2 regions of the Pseudarthrobacter sp. NPDC055928 genome follow, and region 2 is predicted to be linked to the other one. Evidence: riboswitches for the same ligand, from Rfam matches in the RefSeq annotation. Region 2 holds a riboswitch; the other holds the start of a gene.
The links. Region 2 has a riboswitch for cyclic di-AMP ahead of ACFC25_RS06975 (hypothetical protein). Riboswitches for the same ligand answer to the same signal wherever they lie in the genome.
Positions count from the first base shown of each region.

Region 1: linked by a shared signal. The riboswitch ahead of ACFC25_RS11660 (M23 family metallopeptidase) and the one ahead of ACFC25_RS06975 (hypothetical protein) in region 2 are both predicted to bind cyclic di-AMP.

Region 1 is NZ_JBHJZH010000008.1:30,888-38,196, forward strand. Features, by position in the region: gene ACFC25_RS11635 (hypothetical protein) at 1-151, opposite strand, end outside; gene ACFC25_RS11640 (cold-shock protein) at 345-728, shown strand; gene ACFC25_RS11645 (DUF3027 domain-containing protein) at 737-1,378, shown strand; gene serC (phosphoserine transaminase) at 1,574-2,704, opposite strand; gene ACFC25_RS11655 (metal-dependent transcriptional regulator) at 2,983-3,678, shown strand; cyclic di-AMP (ydaO/yuaA leader) riboswitch at 3,809-4,052, shown strand; gene ACFC25_RS11660 (M23 family metallopeptidase) at 4,063-4,881, shown strand; cyclic di-AMP (ydaO/yuaA leader) riboswitch at 5,030-5,193, shown strand; gene ACFC25_RS11665 (C40 family peptidase) at 5,264-5,923, shown strand; gene ACFC25_RS11670 (NlpC/P60 family protein) at 6,056-6,811, shown strand; gene ACFC25_RS11675 (HNH endonuclease) at 7,049-7,309, shown strand, end outside.
Region 2 is NZ_JBHJZH010000004.1:42,605-49,913, reverse strand. Features, by position in the region: gene upp (uracil phosphoribosyltransferase) at 1-51, shown strand, start outside; gene ACFC25_RS06990 (glyoxalase superfamily protein) at 146-532, shown strand; gene ACFC25_RS06985 (HAD-IA family hydrolase) at 539-1,228, shown strand; gene ACFC25_RS06980 (YdeI/OmpD-associated family protein) at 1,209-1,652, opposite strand; gene ACFC25_RS06975 (hypothetical protein) at 1,787-2,503, opposite strand; cyclic di-AMP (ydaO/yuaA leader) riboswitch at 2,509-2,668, opposite strand; gene ACFC25_RS06970 (sensor histidine kinase) at 2,785-4,296, opposite strand; gene ACFC25_RS06965 (response regulator transcription factor) at 4,300-5,040, opposite strand; gene ACFC25_RS06960 (winged helix-turn-helix domain-containing protein) at 5,744-6,610, shown strand; gene ACFC25_RS06955 (histidine phosphatase family protein) at 6,792-7,309, shown strand, end outside; gene ACFC25_RS06950 (LysR family transcriptional regulator) at 7,297-7,309, opposite strand, start outside.

The sequences.
Region 1 (7,309 bases), on a different contig from region 2:
GCAGGCCGTAGAGGGCCGTTGAGGTGACCCACACGGGGGCTGCCGAGCCGGCAAAGGCCAGCGCCATCACCGCGCCCACTGCCATCAGTGAGAGCAAGGCGACCGCTGCCGCACAGATCATCAGGGGACGCCGGTAACGCGAGGGTGTCATGGACGTAACGCTAACAGTCCTTCGGCAGGCGATGGTGTGAAGGAGGGAAAGCAGGATTCGGGCGTGCGGCAGGATAACCTTGAAGTAACAGACCAACTCGGCCCGGGCAGTCATACCCTGAACCCGCATATCAATGCGGATGCGGTGACTGCCGGTCGTGTCTCAAGACGTCAGAACGAAGAAGGTTGATTACGTGCCTACCGGCAAGGTCAAGTGGTATGACAAGGAAAAGGGTTTCGGATTCCTCGCGGGCGAGGACGGCCAGGAAGTGTTCCTGCCCAAATCGTCGCTGCCTGAGGGCATTACTGAGCTGAAGGCTGGAACCCGGGTGGAGTTCGGCGTTGCCGACGGCCGCAAGGGTGCCCAGGCCCTGGGCCTGCGCGTCCTGGATAAGACGCCGTCCATCGCCAAAGCAAAGCGGCCCAGCGCCAAGGACCTGGCACCATTGGTGCAGGACCTCGTCAGCGTGCTGGACAACCTCTCCGGCACCCTGTCCGCCGGAAAGTACCCGGAAGGCAACAAGGGCAAGGCCATCGCCGCAGCCCTGCGTAAGGTTGCCGACGAGCTGGACGTTTAGGCCTGCTGATGAACCCGGAAGCTGAACAGCCGGACCCCGCGGCAGCGGATCAGGCAGGCGCCGCCGTCGAACCGTCAGCGGGAGCCGCGGCGAAGGCCGCCCCGGCCGCCACCGAAACCAAGCGCCGTGCGGGTGTCCCCGTCTGGCGTATCGGAAAACCGGACGCCTTCCTCGCCGCCGCAGTTGACGTAGCCCGGACCGCCGTTGAAGGCATCACTGCGGCCTCGACAATAGGCGCCCACCTCGGTGCCAAGAGTGAGGGCGACCGCCTGGTGACGCACCTCTTTGAGTCGCGCCTGCCCGGATACCAGGGGTGGCAGTGGTTTGCCGTCCTGACGCGTAACTCGCGGTCCAAGGTGGTCACGGTCAGTGAACTTGGACTGTTGCCCTCAGAGGACTCCATCCTTGCCCCCGAGTGGGTGCCTTGGGCAGAACGCGTGCGCCCCGAGGACGCCCAGGACGCCGAAGCCCTGGAGGTGGTTGGGGCACCGGACATCGAGGAAGGTCCGGACACCAACGTGCCTGGCCCGGAAGCGTTGGATGGCGAAGGGACTGTCGCGGAGGACGCTGATGCTGAAGACGCCGAAGAGCCTGACGCTGACGAGCCTGAGCCTGACGAGCCTGACGCTGACGAGCGTGACGCCGAATAATCGGCGAGCAGACACGCGACTCACACTAAACGCAGACGGCGCCGTCCGGGACCAAAGTCCGGACGGCGCCGTCGAGCGTTAAGAGCCCAATATTGCCCCAGGCATCCTGACGCCTCATACCCATCGATTGCTCCGTAGGCGCCCTTTAGGGGCCCAAAAGGGCGTTGCTGGAGCAATCGATGAGTGGGTGGGGGACTACTTGCGCAGTTCGCCCACCACAAAGTCGATGCAGGCCAGCAGCGCAGAGACATCTGCCGGTTCGATTGCCACGAAAGTGGCGATCCTGAGCTGGTTACGGCCCAGCTTGCGGTAGGGCTCCGTGTCCACAATGCCGTTGGCACGCAGCACCTTGGCAACGGCAGTGGCGTCAATGGAGTCGTCAAAGTCGATCGTCGCGATAACGTTTGAGCGCTCCTCCGGCTTGGCCACGAAAGGCGTGGCAAACTCGGAAGCCTCAGCCCAGCTGTAAATCCGGCCGGCAGAGTCCGCTGTACGGGCCGACGCGAAGTCCAGGCCGCCGTTGCTGTTCAGCCACTGCACCTGGGCATCCAGGGTCACCAGGGTGGAGAGCGACGGCGTGTTGTAGGTCTGGTTCAGGCGGGAGTTCTCGATCGCCGTCTGGAGGTCCAGGAAGTCGGGGATCCAGCGGTCGCTGGCCTTGATCCTGGCGGCACGCTCCAGCGCTGCCGGGGAAAAGAGGCCCAGCCACAGGCCGCCGTCGGACGCGAAGTTCTTCTGCGGTGCGAAGTAGTACACGTCTGCCTCGGCAACATCAACGTCCAGGCCACCTGCGGCGGACGTTGCGTCCACCAGGACGAGCGCGCCCTCATCCACACCGGAGACGCGCTTGACGGGCGCCGAAACACCGGTGGAGGTCTCGTTCTGCGGCCAGGCGTAGACGTCAACGCCGGCCTCGGCCTGGGCAACCGGCCGCGTACCGGGCTCGGACTTGATGATCGAGGAGGCGTCCAGGAACGGCGCCTTGTTGGTGGCTGAGGCAAACTTGGAGCCGAATTCGCCGAAGGACAGGTGCTGGGCCTTCTTCTCAACGAGGCCAAAGCTGGCAATATCCCAGAATGCTGTGGAACCGCCCACGCCCAGTACTACCTCGTACCCGTCAGGGGCACGGAAGAACTGGCTCAGGCCTTCGCGGACCGAACCGACAAGGTTCTTGACCGGAGCCTGGCGGTGGGACGTGCCCAGAATGGTCGTGGACGCCGCCGAGAGTGCTTCAATCTGTTCCGGCCTGACCTTGGAAGGTCCTGCGCCGAACCGTCCGTCCTTTGGCAGGAGGTCGGCAGGAATAGTGATGCTGTTTTCGCTCACAAGGGCTCCAATTTCGGCGTGGACGTGACACATGTCCGGGACGGTGGGGTGGCCGGCAGTCGTCAGTGACCGCAACGAGGACCTCCTATATTCTGCCTGAACCGCTGATTCGGCGGGAACCGGCTACGTCATAGTCCAGCCATTGAGACAGGCCGGAGGGGCCGTAGGAATTATCCGGACAAATTCAAAATAGGCTAAGCTTTTCAACGGACTACGTCGCTGTCGGTACGCGATACGGTGGGACAACGCAAGGTAATGCGCTCGAGGAGCTGAGCTGGATGACGGATCTGATCGATACTACGGAGATGTATCTTCGGACCATTTTGGAGCTTGAGGAAGAGAACATCGTTGCTCTTCGCGCCCGCATTGCCGAACGGCTGCGGCACTCCGGACCCACGGTGTCCCAAACGATTGGCCGGATGGAACGCGACGGCCTGGTGGTGGTCTCCGGAGACCGTCATCTGGAACTGACGGAAACCGGGCGTAAACGGGCCACCGAGGTCATGCGCAAGCACCGGCTCGCGGAGCGCCTCCTGGCGGATGTGATCGGCCTGGACTGGGCGTACGTCCATGACGAAGCGTGCCGCTGGGAGCACGTGATGAGTGAGCGCGTCGAGCGGCGCATCTACGAAATGCTGAACCACCCCACTGAATCGCCCTATGGCAATCCCATCCCTGGCCTGGCGGCATTGGGAGGCCAGGCATCGTCGCCCTTCACGGACGGTGTGATTAATCTCCTGGAAGCCATGAAGGGCTATGGCCCCGGATCCACCGTGGTTGTCAGCAGGCTGGCAGAACCCATCCAAGTGGACCCTGAGCTGCTGACCCAGCTGGACGAGGGCGGGATCCGGCCGGGCGCCCCGATTTCGCTGGAGCGCGTGGGAGACTACATTTCGGTCCGGGTCCCCGGGATCGAAGGGGCACTGGAGCTTCCCCCCGAAGTGGCGGCGCACGTATTCGTATCCGTCCGCTGACCTCTGACGGAGCGCCCGGGTCCGGCGGGCGGGTTACCCCAATGAATAGGCTTTAAGCAAAGATAACGGAATTGTTACTGTCTGGCTTAATCGCCTATAGTTAACGCCAAGCGTCGATACAAAAGCGTTACCTGATCTGGAGCCGAGCTCTGCCAGCAGATCAGTAGTACGAGTCACCAACTGGCAGAGGCGGGGGAACCACAACCGGCAGTCGCAAGGCTGCCTTGGGGTGAAGTCCGTCAGCAGCAAGCCTCTTCCAGCGAAGGATCCTCACGGGATATCTCTGCGCCGAAGCTTGCTTACGGCGGACCGGGTCTATGAACTCTCTGACCCGAATCCGACAGCTAACTTCGCAGGCTTTCCAGAGAGGAACCGTTCTTGACCATGCAGAATTCCAGGGGCCGCCGCCGCGCAGCGGGCCCCGCAGCAGCGCCCCGCGTTGCTGCAGCTGTGGCCGCGGACAGGCCCCGGGATCCACAGCGCGATGCGCGCCGCCGCCGGGGACCCTTCCGGCAAATCACTGACTTCGCAGCGGCCAGTGGGGTGGGCCAAAAGGCCGGCATCGCCCTCGCGGCCACCGGCCTGGTGCTCACAGTCACCGTCCCTGCCACCAGTCCCGTCCTGGCCACGCCGGACGCCGGTCAGCAGACATCGGCTGTTTCCGCAGCTCCGCAGCCTGAAATTTCCGCCGAAGCAGGCGCAAAAATCGACTTCAGCCGCTCATCCGTAGTCACCATGGGTGATCCGGACGGCAAACTCAAGCAACTCCTGAGCGCCCAGTCGGCGGGGTCCATCACCCGGGCCGCCTCGGCCGGCAGCCTCGGTGCTCCGCTGGCGAGCCTGGTTACGGCCTCCCCATTCGGCTACCGCGTGAGTCCTATCACTGGCGGCTCCGGTGACTTCCACCGCGGCCAGGACTACGTGGCACAGTGCGGCACGTCTGTCCTGGCGGCCGCCAGCGGCACTGTGACCTTTGCGGGATGGCACCAGTTTGGCGGAGGTAACCGCGTGGTCGTGGACCACGGCAACGGCCTTGAAACGACGTACAACCACCTGTCTTCCTTCAACGTCAAGGTTGGCCAAACGGTCAGCCGAGGCGAGGTAGTGGCGCTCAGCGGCACCACCGGCGCCTCCACAGGCTGCCACCTCCATTTCGAGGTCCAGGTCAATGGCGAAGTCGTTGACCCCACCGGCTGGCTCTAGCCCAACTGATGGAAAACTCTCACATTTGCGTGACATGCCGTGACCTGAATGTGACATTCGCTCTGAACTGCTGTACCGTCTAACTTGCGTCAACTTTTCCGAAGTTGACGTTCTTGAGTGGATTGCCTAGCTCTGCCACCGCTCAAGGTCCGTTCGCATGACATCGTCTGGCAGGGGCGGGGGAACCAATTTTGGCCTTTGAAGTTCGAAGGCCTTGGGGTTAAGTCGCAAAGCTTCCTGTGGAAGCGGCGTGGCCGGGTGAACTCCCATCCGAATCCGACAGCTCACCTCGTAGGCATTGGGAGAGGCTACCTTCGTGTCTTCACGCCATAATTCTGCGCGTCACCGCGCACAAACGGTTCGCACCAACCCGTTGGGCCCCGTGTCCAAGGCTGTCAGTGCAAATGCCGGGACCGTCGGTCGCCAAGCTGCTGTCATCGCAGCTGCATCAGGTCTGATCCTGAGCATGGGGCTTCCGGCCAACGCAGCGGACACCACCGCTGGCGTTTCCGCCTCCACCGAGTCCGGCTCGCAGACGGCGCTTGCCGTCACCGCTGCCCCCACCGCCACCGTCTCCTTCGAACGCCCCGTGGTCAAGACCACGCCGGCCCCGAAGGTCGAAACGGTCCGTGCACAGTCCACTGACACGGAACGGGCAGCAGATGCAAAGGCCCCCGCAGCCAGCAAGCTGACGGACGCGGTATCTTCCGCGGCCGCCTCCGGCCTGGCCGCAATCGCCTACACCGGAATCGGCCACCCCTACGTCTGGGGCGGCACCTCGCCCAGCGGCTGGGACTGCTCCGGCTTCACCCAGTGGGTGTACGCCCAGGCAGGCATCAGCATTCCCCGTGTAAACGCGTGGACGGCAATGACCCCCACGTCAACACCGTCTCCCGGTGACCTTGTTATGCAGAATGGCGGCGCACACGTAGGCATCTACGTTGGCAACGGCATGATGATCAGCGCCCTGAACCCGTCACAGGGAACGCTGCTGCACTCCGTGGCCTCCACGGGCGGCGGATCCTTCTACACCCTGAAGTAGAAGAACCGCGCCCGCTAGAACACTTTTCGCTAAATCCCCGTTCGGGGTGTGCCGGCGTACCCCCAAGATGCCGGCGCACCCAAAGCCCTTGGCCTGCCTGTGCGGTCCTGAGGAAAACGAAAGAGAGAAATAATGACTACACGTGCAATTGCTGCACGGCACCGCGCGGAGGTCACCACGACCAACTCGCTGGCTGTCATTGCCAAGGCCCTCGGCGACAACGCCGGTGGCATGGGTCGCCAGGCCGCGGTTATCGCTGCTGCCTCCGGCCTGGTCCTGACCAGTGGTATCGCCGCCAACGCTGCAGACACCAACGTTCAGCGCGAATCGGCTTCCGCTTCCAACGTTGAGGTTGAGGTTGCCGCTCCGGCGGTCATTTCGGCCGCTTCCACCATTGCCATCTCCTACGAGAAGCCCGCGGTGACCACCACGCCGGCTCCCGTGGTTGAAGCGCCGGAACCTGAGCCTGAGGTTGAGGTTGAGGCTCCCGCACCCGCCGCTCAGGCTGTTTCCACCGTCAAGGTAGCGGCTGCAGCTCCGAAGGCACCTGTGGCCGCCAGCAGCAAGGGCCAGGCCATCCTGTCCGCAGCCTACGCCCAGCTGGGCGTCAACCAGGACTGCACCATGCTGGTCACCAACTCCCTGGCCGCTGTGGGCATCAACTTCCACGACTGGCCTGCAGGTTACCTGTCCCTGGGCCAGACCGTAAGTGCCGCCGAGGCCCAGCCCGGCGACCTGATCTACTACGCCGATGGCGGTGCGGGCGTTGCCCACGTGGCTGTCTACGCCGGCAACGGCCAGGCCGTACACGGTGGCTACAACGGCAACCAGACCGTTGTTTTCAGCGCCAACGTTGGCTCCGGCCCGGTTTTCATCCGCGTCAGCTAATTTCCGTAGCAACGCTTGGCAAGGACCCCCGCCCTACGGCGGGGGTCCTTGCGCTTTAACGACGCAGCCGGGCCCAGACCCGGTAAGAGGCGATCGACACGGGCGCACCCCGAAACCATGGATTAGTTGATCCCGGGTTTCTTTGTTTACTCTTGTGGTGTCGATCCATAGCCCGGACATGCCGAGGGCAGCCGGCCCTCGCGCCCCTGACGGGTGCGGCCGTGAAGAGGTACGTGCATGCGCACTCTCGTTCTGAATGCTGGATATGAACCGCTGGCGGTAATCACCTTCCGCCGGGCGCTGGTCCTTGTGCTCACGGGGAAGGCAAGCGTTGTAGCCGAAGGCGAGGACCCCGTAGTGGGGCCACAGGAGATTCTGGGCCGCCCGTCCGTGATCCTCCTGAACCGCTACATCCGCCCCCGGTACAACCAGACCACCGCCGTGAGCCGCCGTGGCGTGCTGCGCCGGGACGGACACCGGTGCGCCTACTGCGGAAAA
Region 2 (7,309 bases):
GTCCCCGGACTGGGCGACGCCGGCGACCGCCTTTACGGGATCGCGGGATAGCCAGGGCGGGGCGAGGGGACCCCGCAGCGGCCGGACGGCTCTGGCCAGGGGTTACGGGGTTCCGGATTCAGCATCGGCCCGTTAGCCTGTGCGGATGGACTGGAAACTTGAACTCGTTTTTGTACCCGTCTCCGACGTCGACCGCGCCAAGGACTTCTATGTCAACAAGGTGGGGTTCAACGCGGATTTCGACGAGCGGCCCAGCGATTCCATCCGCTTCGTCCAGCTGACGCCGCCCGGCTCGGCCTGCTCGATCAGCATCGGCGAAGGGCTCACCGATGCCCCTCCGGGCAGCGCACCAAACCTGCAGATCGTCGTCGATGACATCCAAGCCGCCCATGACCACCTCAAGGGCAACGGCGTGGACGTGAGTGATATCGACATCCAGGACTGGGGACATTTCGTGTACTTTGCGGACCCGGACGGGAACAAGTGGGCCGTGCAGTACATACCGGGGCGCGGCGCCTCAGGCAATACGTAGGGCAAAATGGGGTTCATGACCCTGCCCATTCCTGCTGCCACACGAACATTGACCTGCCGCGCCGTCCTCTTTGACATGGACGGCACGCTGGTGGACTCCACAGCGGTCGTGGAGCAGGTGTGGGGCGAGTTCGCCGCCCGCTACGGCCTGGACATCGCCGAGATCCTGCGCACCTCCCACGGCGTCCAGGCAGGCGATACCGTGCGCCGGTTCGCGCCTGCCGGTGCCGACATCGTTGCGCTCACTGCAGAACTTGGTGCCATGGAACGGGTGCGGACTTCCGGCATCGTTGCGCTGCCCGGTGCCTCCGAACTGCTCCGGAGCCTGCCCGCGGATGCCGTGGCCCTGGTGACGTCGGCGGACCGGATCCTGGCTGACATCCGCATGGATGCCGCTGGACTGGCCATGCCTGCCGCTGCCGTGACGGCTGACCTCGTGACGCGCGGCAAGCCGCATCCGGAAGGCTACCTGACCGCTGCCGGTTTGCTGGGCGTGGCGCCGGAGGATGCCGTGGTCTTTGAGGATGCCCCGGCTGGAATCGCGGCCGGAGTGGCTGCGGGCATCCGGACCGTGGCGGTGGGCCCAAACACGGGCGAATTACCGGCGGGAGTGCTCCATATCCCGGATTACACCGCGGTCACGGCCTCGGTGGAAACGGACGCCGCAGGACGGCGGATTATTTCTTTCCGGCTTTGAGGTCGGCTACGACCTTCGCGATCCGCCTCGCCCTGGTTTCCTCCGTTTTGGCATCCCCGAGCGGCTCCACATAACGGCGCTGCGCGCTGTAGTTCAGGGTGGCATAGAACGCCTGGGCATCCGGTTCGGCGGCCATGGCTGCGGCCAGGTCATCCGGGACTTCAATGATCCGGGGCTGCGTGTCGAGTTCCAGATCCACTTCAACAGTGTCGCCAGCCTCTACGCCGGTGAATTCCCGGTTGGCGGTGCTCACCCCAACCAGGCTATGACCGCCCATCACCGCGATGCTGCTCCGGTAGCTCTTGCCGTTGATGGTTACCACTACCGGCGGGCGCTTGCCTGCGCCCAGGGCAGTCACAACCTCCTCCGGAACCTCAATACCAGCCTTGTTGCCGCTGCCCAGGATAGTCGTGGTGAATTTCATGGCCCCAGTATGGCCCGGAGCCGCAGGTCAGGGAAGTCCGGCCCCCGCGAACATACAACGCCAAAAAGCAGCAGGCCCTGAACCGGGGGATTCAGGGCCTGCTGCTTCGGATGGCGGAAGCCGCAATTACCGGCTTAGTACCAGTTGTTCGACAAGTGGAAATTCAGCGCGCCGCACGGCGACTGGTAGCGCTCCTGGATGTAGTTCAGGCCCCAATTGATCTGCGTGCGGTAGTTGGTGAGGTAGTCCGCCCCGGCGCTCGCCATCTTCTCGGCGGGCAGCGACTGGACAATGCCGTACGCGCCGCTGCTCGCGTTGGTGGCCGTGGTGGTCCAATCAGATTCCTTGGTCCACAACGTCTGCAGGCACTGCATCTGGTCGGCTGACCAGCCATAGCTGGCAAGCTGGCTCGCCGCATAGGCCTGGGCCCCGGCGGGATCGTTGACGGCGACGACGGGGGCCGGTGCGGGCTCAGGGGCGGGGGCCGGTGCGGGTGCCGGTGCTGGTGCGGGTGCCGGTGCTGGTGCCGCTTCGGCGGCCTGCGGGGCAACGCTGATCTCGGCCGGAGCTGGTTCAGGGGCCGGGTTGGCCCGCATCTCGGCCTTTTCCAGCCTCAAGTTGGATTCAAGCTCTGCCGCCGAGGACTGGGTCCCGCTGACCGCCACCGGAGTCATGGATTCGGAAGCCTGGCCTGCTGCGCCGACCCCGATGAGGAGGGCGCAGGCCGCACCGAAAACGGCTGCACGCTTGCCCAGGGACGAAGCTTTTGTGTGTTGCGCCGCGGTCTTGCCACGGCCGTTGTCTTTATGTGCACCGCGCTCTGGGCGCGCTTGTACCTTGAATTCAGACATGATGGATCGCCTCTCACACCTGCGGAGTTAGCTGTCGGGTTCGGATGAGGGCATCCGGCCACACGGAAAGATCACGTGCTGGCTTCACCCCAAGGGCAGTTAAGTGCCCGGGACTCTGGGTCCCCCGCCTCTGCCTGGTCAAGCGGAATCCGGGAAGCGGCAGAGCTTGGCGTCATCCGGATATGCGGCTCAAAGGGAACCGCACCCCATCGACGCTACAGGAGCGCGACGCTTAAGTCACATTTTGGTAACAGAGATCACGACGCCGGTGCGTTGCCTTGCTATGAGCCGTTGATCGCCGGCAGGCGCAACGTGAACTGGGTCCGACCCGGCCGGGAGTTCACTTCCACGTTGCCGCCGTGGGCCTCCACAATGGACTGCACAATGGACAGCCCAAGCCCGCTGGACCCTTCCGAGGCCGCCGCGCCGGAGGACCGTGAAGATCCAGTCCGTGCCGCGTCTGCGCGGGCAAACCGGGCAAAAACGTGGTCCACGAATTCCGGCGGGATGCCAGCGCCGTCGTCCGTTACTGTCACCACGGCACTGCCGTCGGCGGACCTCATCACGGCCGTGGTGACCGTTGTGCCCGGAGCGGTGTGTTTGCGTGCGTTGGACAGTAGGTTTACCAACACCTGGCGCAGCTGCGACGCATCGGCATTGACCGCAAGCGGCTCGTCCGGAAGCTCAAGATGCCAGTTGTGGCCGGGTGCGATGATTTTTTCGTCGCTGACGGTTTCGATCACCAGCTGCGTCAGATCCACCTCGCTGAGTTTCAACGGCTGGCCCTCGTCCAGCCTGGCGAGCAGGAGCAGGTCTTCCACCAGCGTGGTCATGCGCTCGGACTGGTTCTGAACCCGGGCCAGCGATTTCCGGCCATCCGGAGTGAAGTTCTCGGTCATCCGCATTAGCTCCGTGTAACCGCGGATGGCGGTGAGCGGAGTGCGCAGTTCGTGGGACGCGTCGGCAACGAATTGCCGTACCTTGGTCTCGCTTTGCTGCCGGGCCTGCAGCGCGTTGGCCACGTTGTCGAGCATGAGGTTCAGCGCATGCCCCACGCTGCCCACCTCGGTTCCGGGGTTGGAGTTCGACGGCGGGACGCGCACCGCAAGTGCCACCTCGCCAGCGTCTAGCGGGAGCCGCGAAACGCGTGTGGCCACCTCGGAAAGCTGCTCCAGCGGCTGCATGGTGCGCCGGATGAGGATAGTCCCGGCCAGGCCAATCAAGACCAGCCCTCCGAGGGAAACAAAAACGAAGGTCCACACCAGGGAGGTGAGGGTGCTTTCCTTGCCGGCGAGCGGGAGCCCGGTCACCAGGACATCACCGTAGTTCGTTGCCACTGCAATCAGCCGGTACTCGCCATTGGAGAGCGTCCGGTCCACAGGGCGGGAATCCTTCTGGAGGGCCAGCAGGATCTCCTTGTCCTCAGCGGACAGGGGAGAACGCGTGGTATCGGAGGCCAGGAATCCGGCGCTGTTGACCTGCCCATTCAGGATCCGGGCGTTGAGCGTACCCACGCTTTGCCCACGGGAATCCAGCGGGTCCGGCCTGCCGTTGAAGCCGCCCAGCGGCGGCCGGCCGGGGTCGTTGGACCGGGAGGCCGCCTGGCTGAGCTGTTCGTCGAGCTGGCGGGTAAGGAACGAGTCCATGGAAGCGTAGCTGAAGAGGCCAACTGCGCCGCAGATGGCCACCAGCAGGGCCATGGCAACCAGTACAAGGCGTGTACGCAGATGCCAGGTGGAGGGCTTCAGCCAGCTCCGGCCATGCGTGGGCGCCACTGCAGGCAGTGAGGGCACGGCCTAGTCCGCCGGTTTGATGACGTATCCGGCGCCGCGCACCGTGTGGATCATGGGCGGATGCACGGCATCGACCTTCTTGCGCAGGTACGAGATGTAGAGCTCCACAATGTTGGCCTGCCCGCCAAAGTCGTAGTTCCAAACGCGGTCCAGGATTTGCGCCTTGCTGATGACGCGCCTGGGGTTCTCCATGAGGTACCGGAGCAGCTCGAACTGCGTGGCAGTCAGCTGCAGTTCATCGCCGGCCCTGGTCACCTCGCGGGTATCGATGTTGAGGACAAGGTCACCCACTACCAGCTCAGCGGTGTCCATCGCTGCCACGCCGGAGCGCTGCACTAGCCGGTGCAGCCGGAGGAGGACCTCCTCCATGCTGAACGGCTTGGTCACGTAGTCGTCACCGCCGGCAGCCAGGCCCACAATCCGGTCCTGGACGGCATCCTTCGCAGTCAGGAAGAGCGCCGGTACTTCAGGCGCGAAGGCGCGGATCCTGGTCAGCAGCTCGACGCCGTCGAACCCGGGAAGCATCACGTCGAGAACAAGGACGTCCGGGCGGAACTCCTTGGCGAGCTTTACAGCCTCGGGACCGTCAGCGGCGACGGCCACCGACCATCCGGACATGCGCAGGCCCATGCTCATCAGTTCGGAGAGGCTGGGCTCGTCGTCGACCACCAAGGCACGGATGGGGGAGCCGTCCGGGTGGGTAAGTTGGGGAAGGTTGTTGGTCATGGAGTGCGAAGTGGCCATGGGACAACTCTCCGATGCGTCGTTGAGCCCCCGCTTTAGGCTTCCTGTGCGCTGGCTGTGAATCCCAGCCTAGCGAGCTGAAAGCTGCCCAGCGGCAGATTCCCCTGACGATCAACCGGGACTTTCCCTGGCTATGCTGGCGTCCAGCAGGCCCCCTTCGACGCTCCCAGCGGTTTCCGGGGCGGACGGGGGTGGAATTTTTTTGTCCGGATGGCGGCGGAGCTGGACACCACGGCAAATCAAGGGGTGTATTTCAGCAACTCCATCGCTGGTGAATTGTGGTGGCCCTTTTAGGGGTTCGGGCGAATAATATTCGGGAAAGATGGTTTTCCAACCAATCGTTCTGGAAAACATCTGTTATTTTATCGCTCTGTCAGAATCGTGATCTGAGCCACATTCTCTGAATTCGTCTCACTATGCGGAACGATCCGTCCATTGTTACTTGCAAGTTCGCATTGTTACGTTGCACACTTCAATTGTGAACAAGAACTCAACAGCACCTGCAGCCGCAGAATATTGGCCCAGCACACCCGCTGCTGCCGACATGCGCTGTTGTCGAATGCACGCCTGACCTTCACACCCCGCGAAGTTCCTAGGCATTCGCCCCCCAGCCCAGCGTCGGGCGCCCCTCCCCAGATCTCATTGCGGGGAAACCAAGCATTCGAGCCGCGATGACGGCCATTCACATTGAGGTAACTAATCCATGTCAGTTGCATCCGGATACGTCCACATCTCTGTCCGAAACGCCACCAAGGCAGCCCAGCCCTCTGGCCTGCGCCAGGGTTTCGGTGCCCGCCCGGCGTTCGCTCCCGCCGCGCCCGGTACCAGCTTCCCCGCTCCCGGCTACGCCCCTCAGGGCTACAACCCCAACTCTTATGGCCAACTCCGCGCCGTCCAGCCCGCCGACGCGGCCCCGGTCACCGCACCCACGCCAGTTGTGGCGGGACCCAACACTGTCCGCCCGGTAGCAAACGACAACGTTGCCCGCGGCTTCGTGCTCTACATGGGCATCGACGAGGAAACGGCAGCTGCTGCCGGAACCTCCATCGCCAAGCTTGCCCAGGAAATCCGCGCCTACGCCCAGTCGCTGGTGTCGGGGGCCGAAAGCTACGCGGCAGTGGCTGTCGCGCCGGCCAGCACGCCCGGTTCCGCGCTCGACGTCGTCCGTTCCACCTTTGGCGACCCCACGGTGAACGCTCGCCAGCGCACTGAAACCGCACGCCAGCAGCAAGCCCAGGACCCGCGTCCCTCCGGCGTGCTGATCGACCTCGCCCGCCGCGAGGTCCACCTGGACGGCGAATCCCTGAACCTCACGTTCAAGGAGTTTGAGCTCCTTAACTACCTCGTGGAGAACGGCACCCGCACCGTGGGCCGCGACGAATTGCTCGAAGGCCTGTGGCGCAACGCCGAGGAAGTCCCCAACGAGCGGACCATCGACGTCCATATCCGCCGCCTCCGCTCCAAGCTCGGACGCCTCGCCAACACCGTGCGAACCGTCCGCGGCCAGGGCTACCGCTTCTACGAGCACCCGGAAGTTGTTGTCTGGGCCGCTCCGGAATACTCGATCTAGCTAAACTTCAGCACCGCGAAAAGGCGGCACGATCCCTCTGCGCCTGCGCTCGTCCCTCGCGCAACAACGGCGCTGTCGGGATGTCCCGCCATTCCGCGTTCAGGGCTCGTGAGTATTGACCTCCGCGGCTGCTGGTTAGCGGCCGCCCCAACTGAAGTGAGCTGGCGCTAGGCTTGGGGACATGAGTGACCACCACATCAAGCGCCTCGTGATTATGCGGCATGCCAAGGCGGACTGGCCGGGTGGGGTTGCCGACCACGAACGGCCGCTGGAGGAACGCGGGCACCGCGAGGCGCCCTTGGCGGGCCGGTGGCTGCTCAAGCATGGCATTGTCCCCGACTTCATCCTCTGTTCCAGTGCGCTCAGGACGCGGCAGACCTGCACTTGGGTGTGCTCGGAACTCGGAGATAAGGCGCCGACGCCGAAGCTTGAGGACGGCCTGTACGCCGCGTCTGCGCTGCGCATGTTGACCGTGGTCAACCATGTCCCCGATACCGTCACTACGCTGATGCTCATCTCGCACATGCCCGGCGTACAGGACCTCGCCATGCACCTGGCTTCCCGCGACTCCGACCACGACGCCTACATGGACGCCGCCACCCGGTATCCCACCAGCGCGCTCACAGTCCTGGAAACCGATAAATCCTGGGCGGAACTGGATGGCCAGGACGCCCGGATCACCAAGTTCAAGGTTCCGCG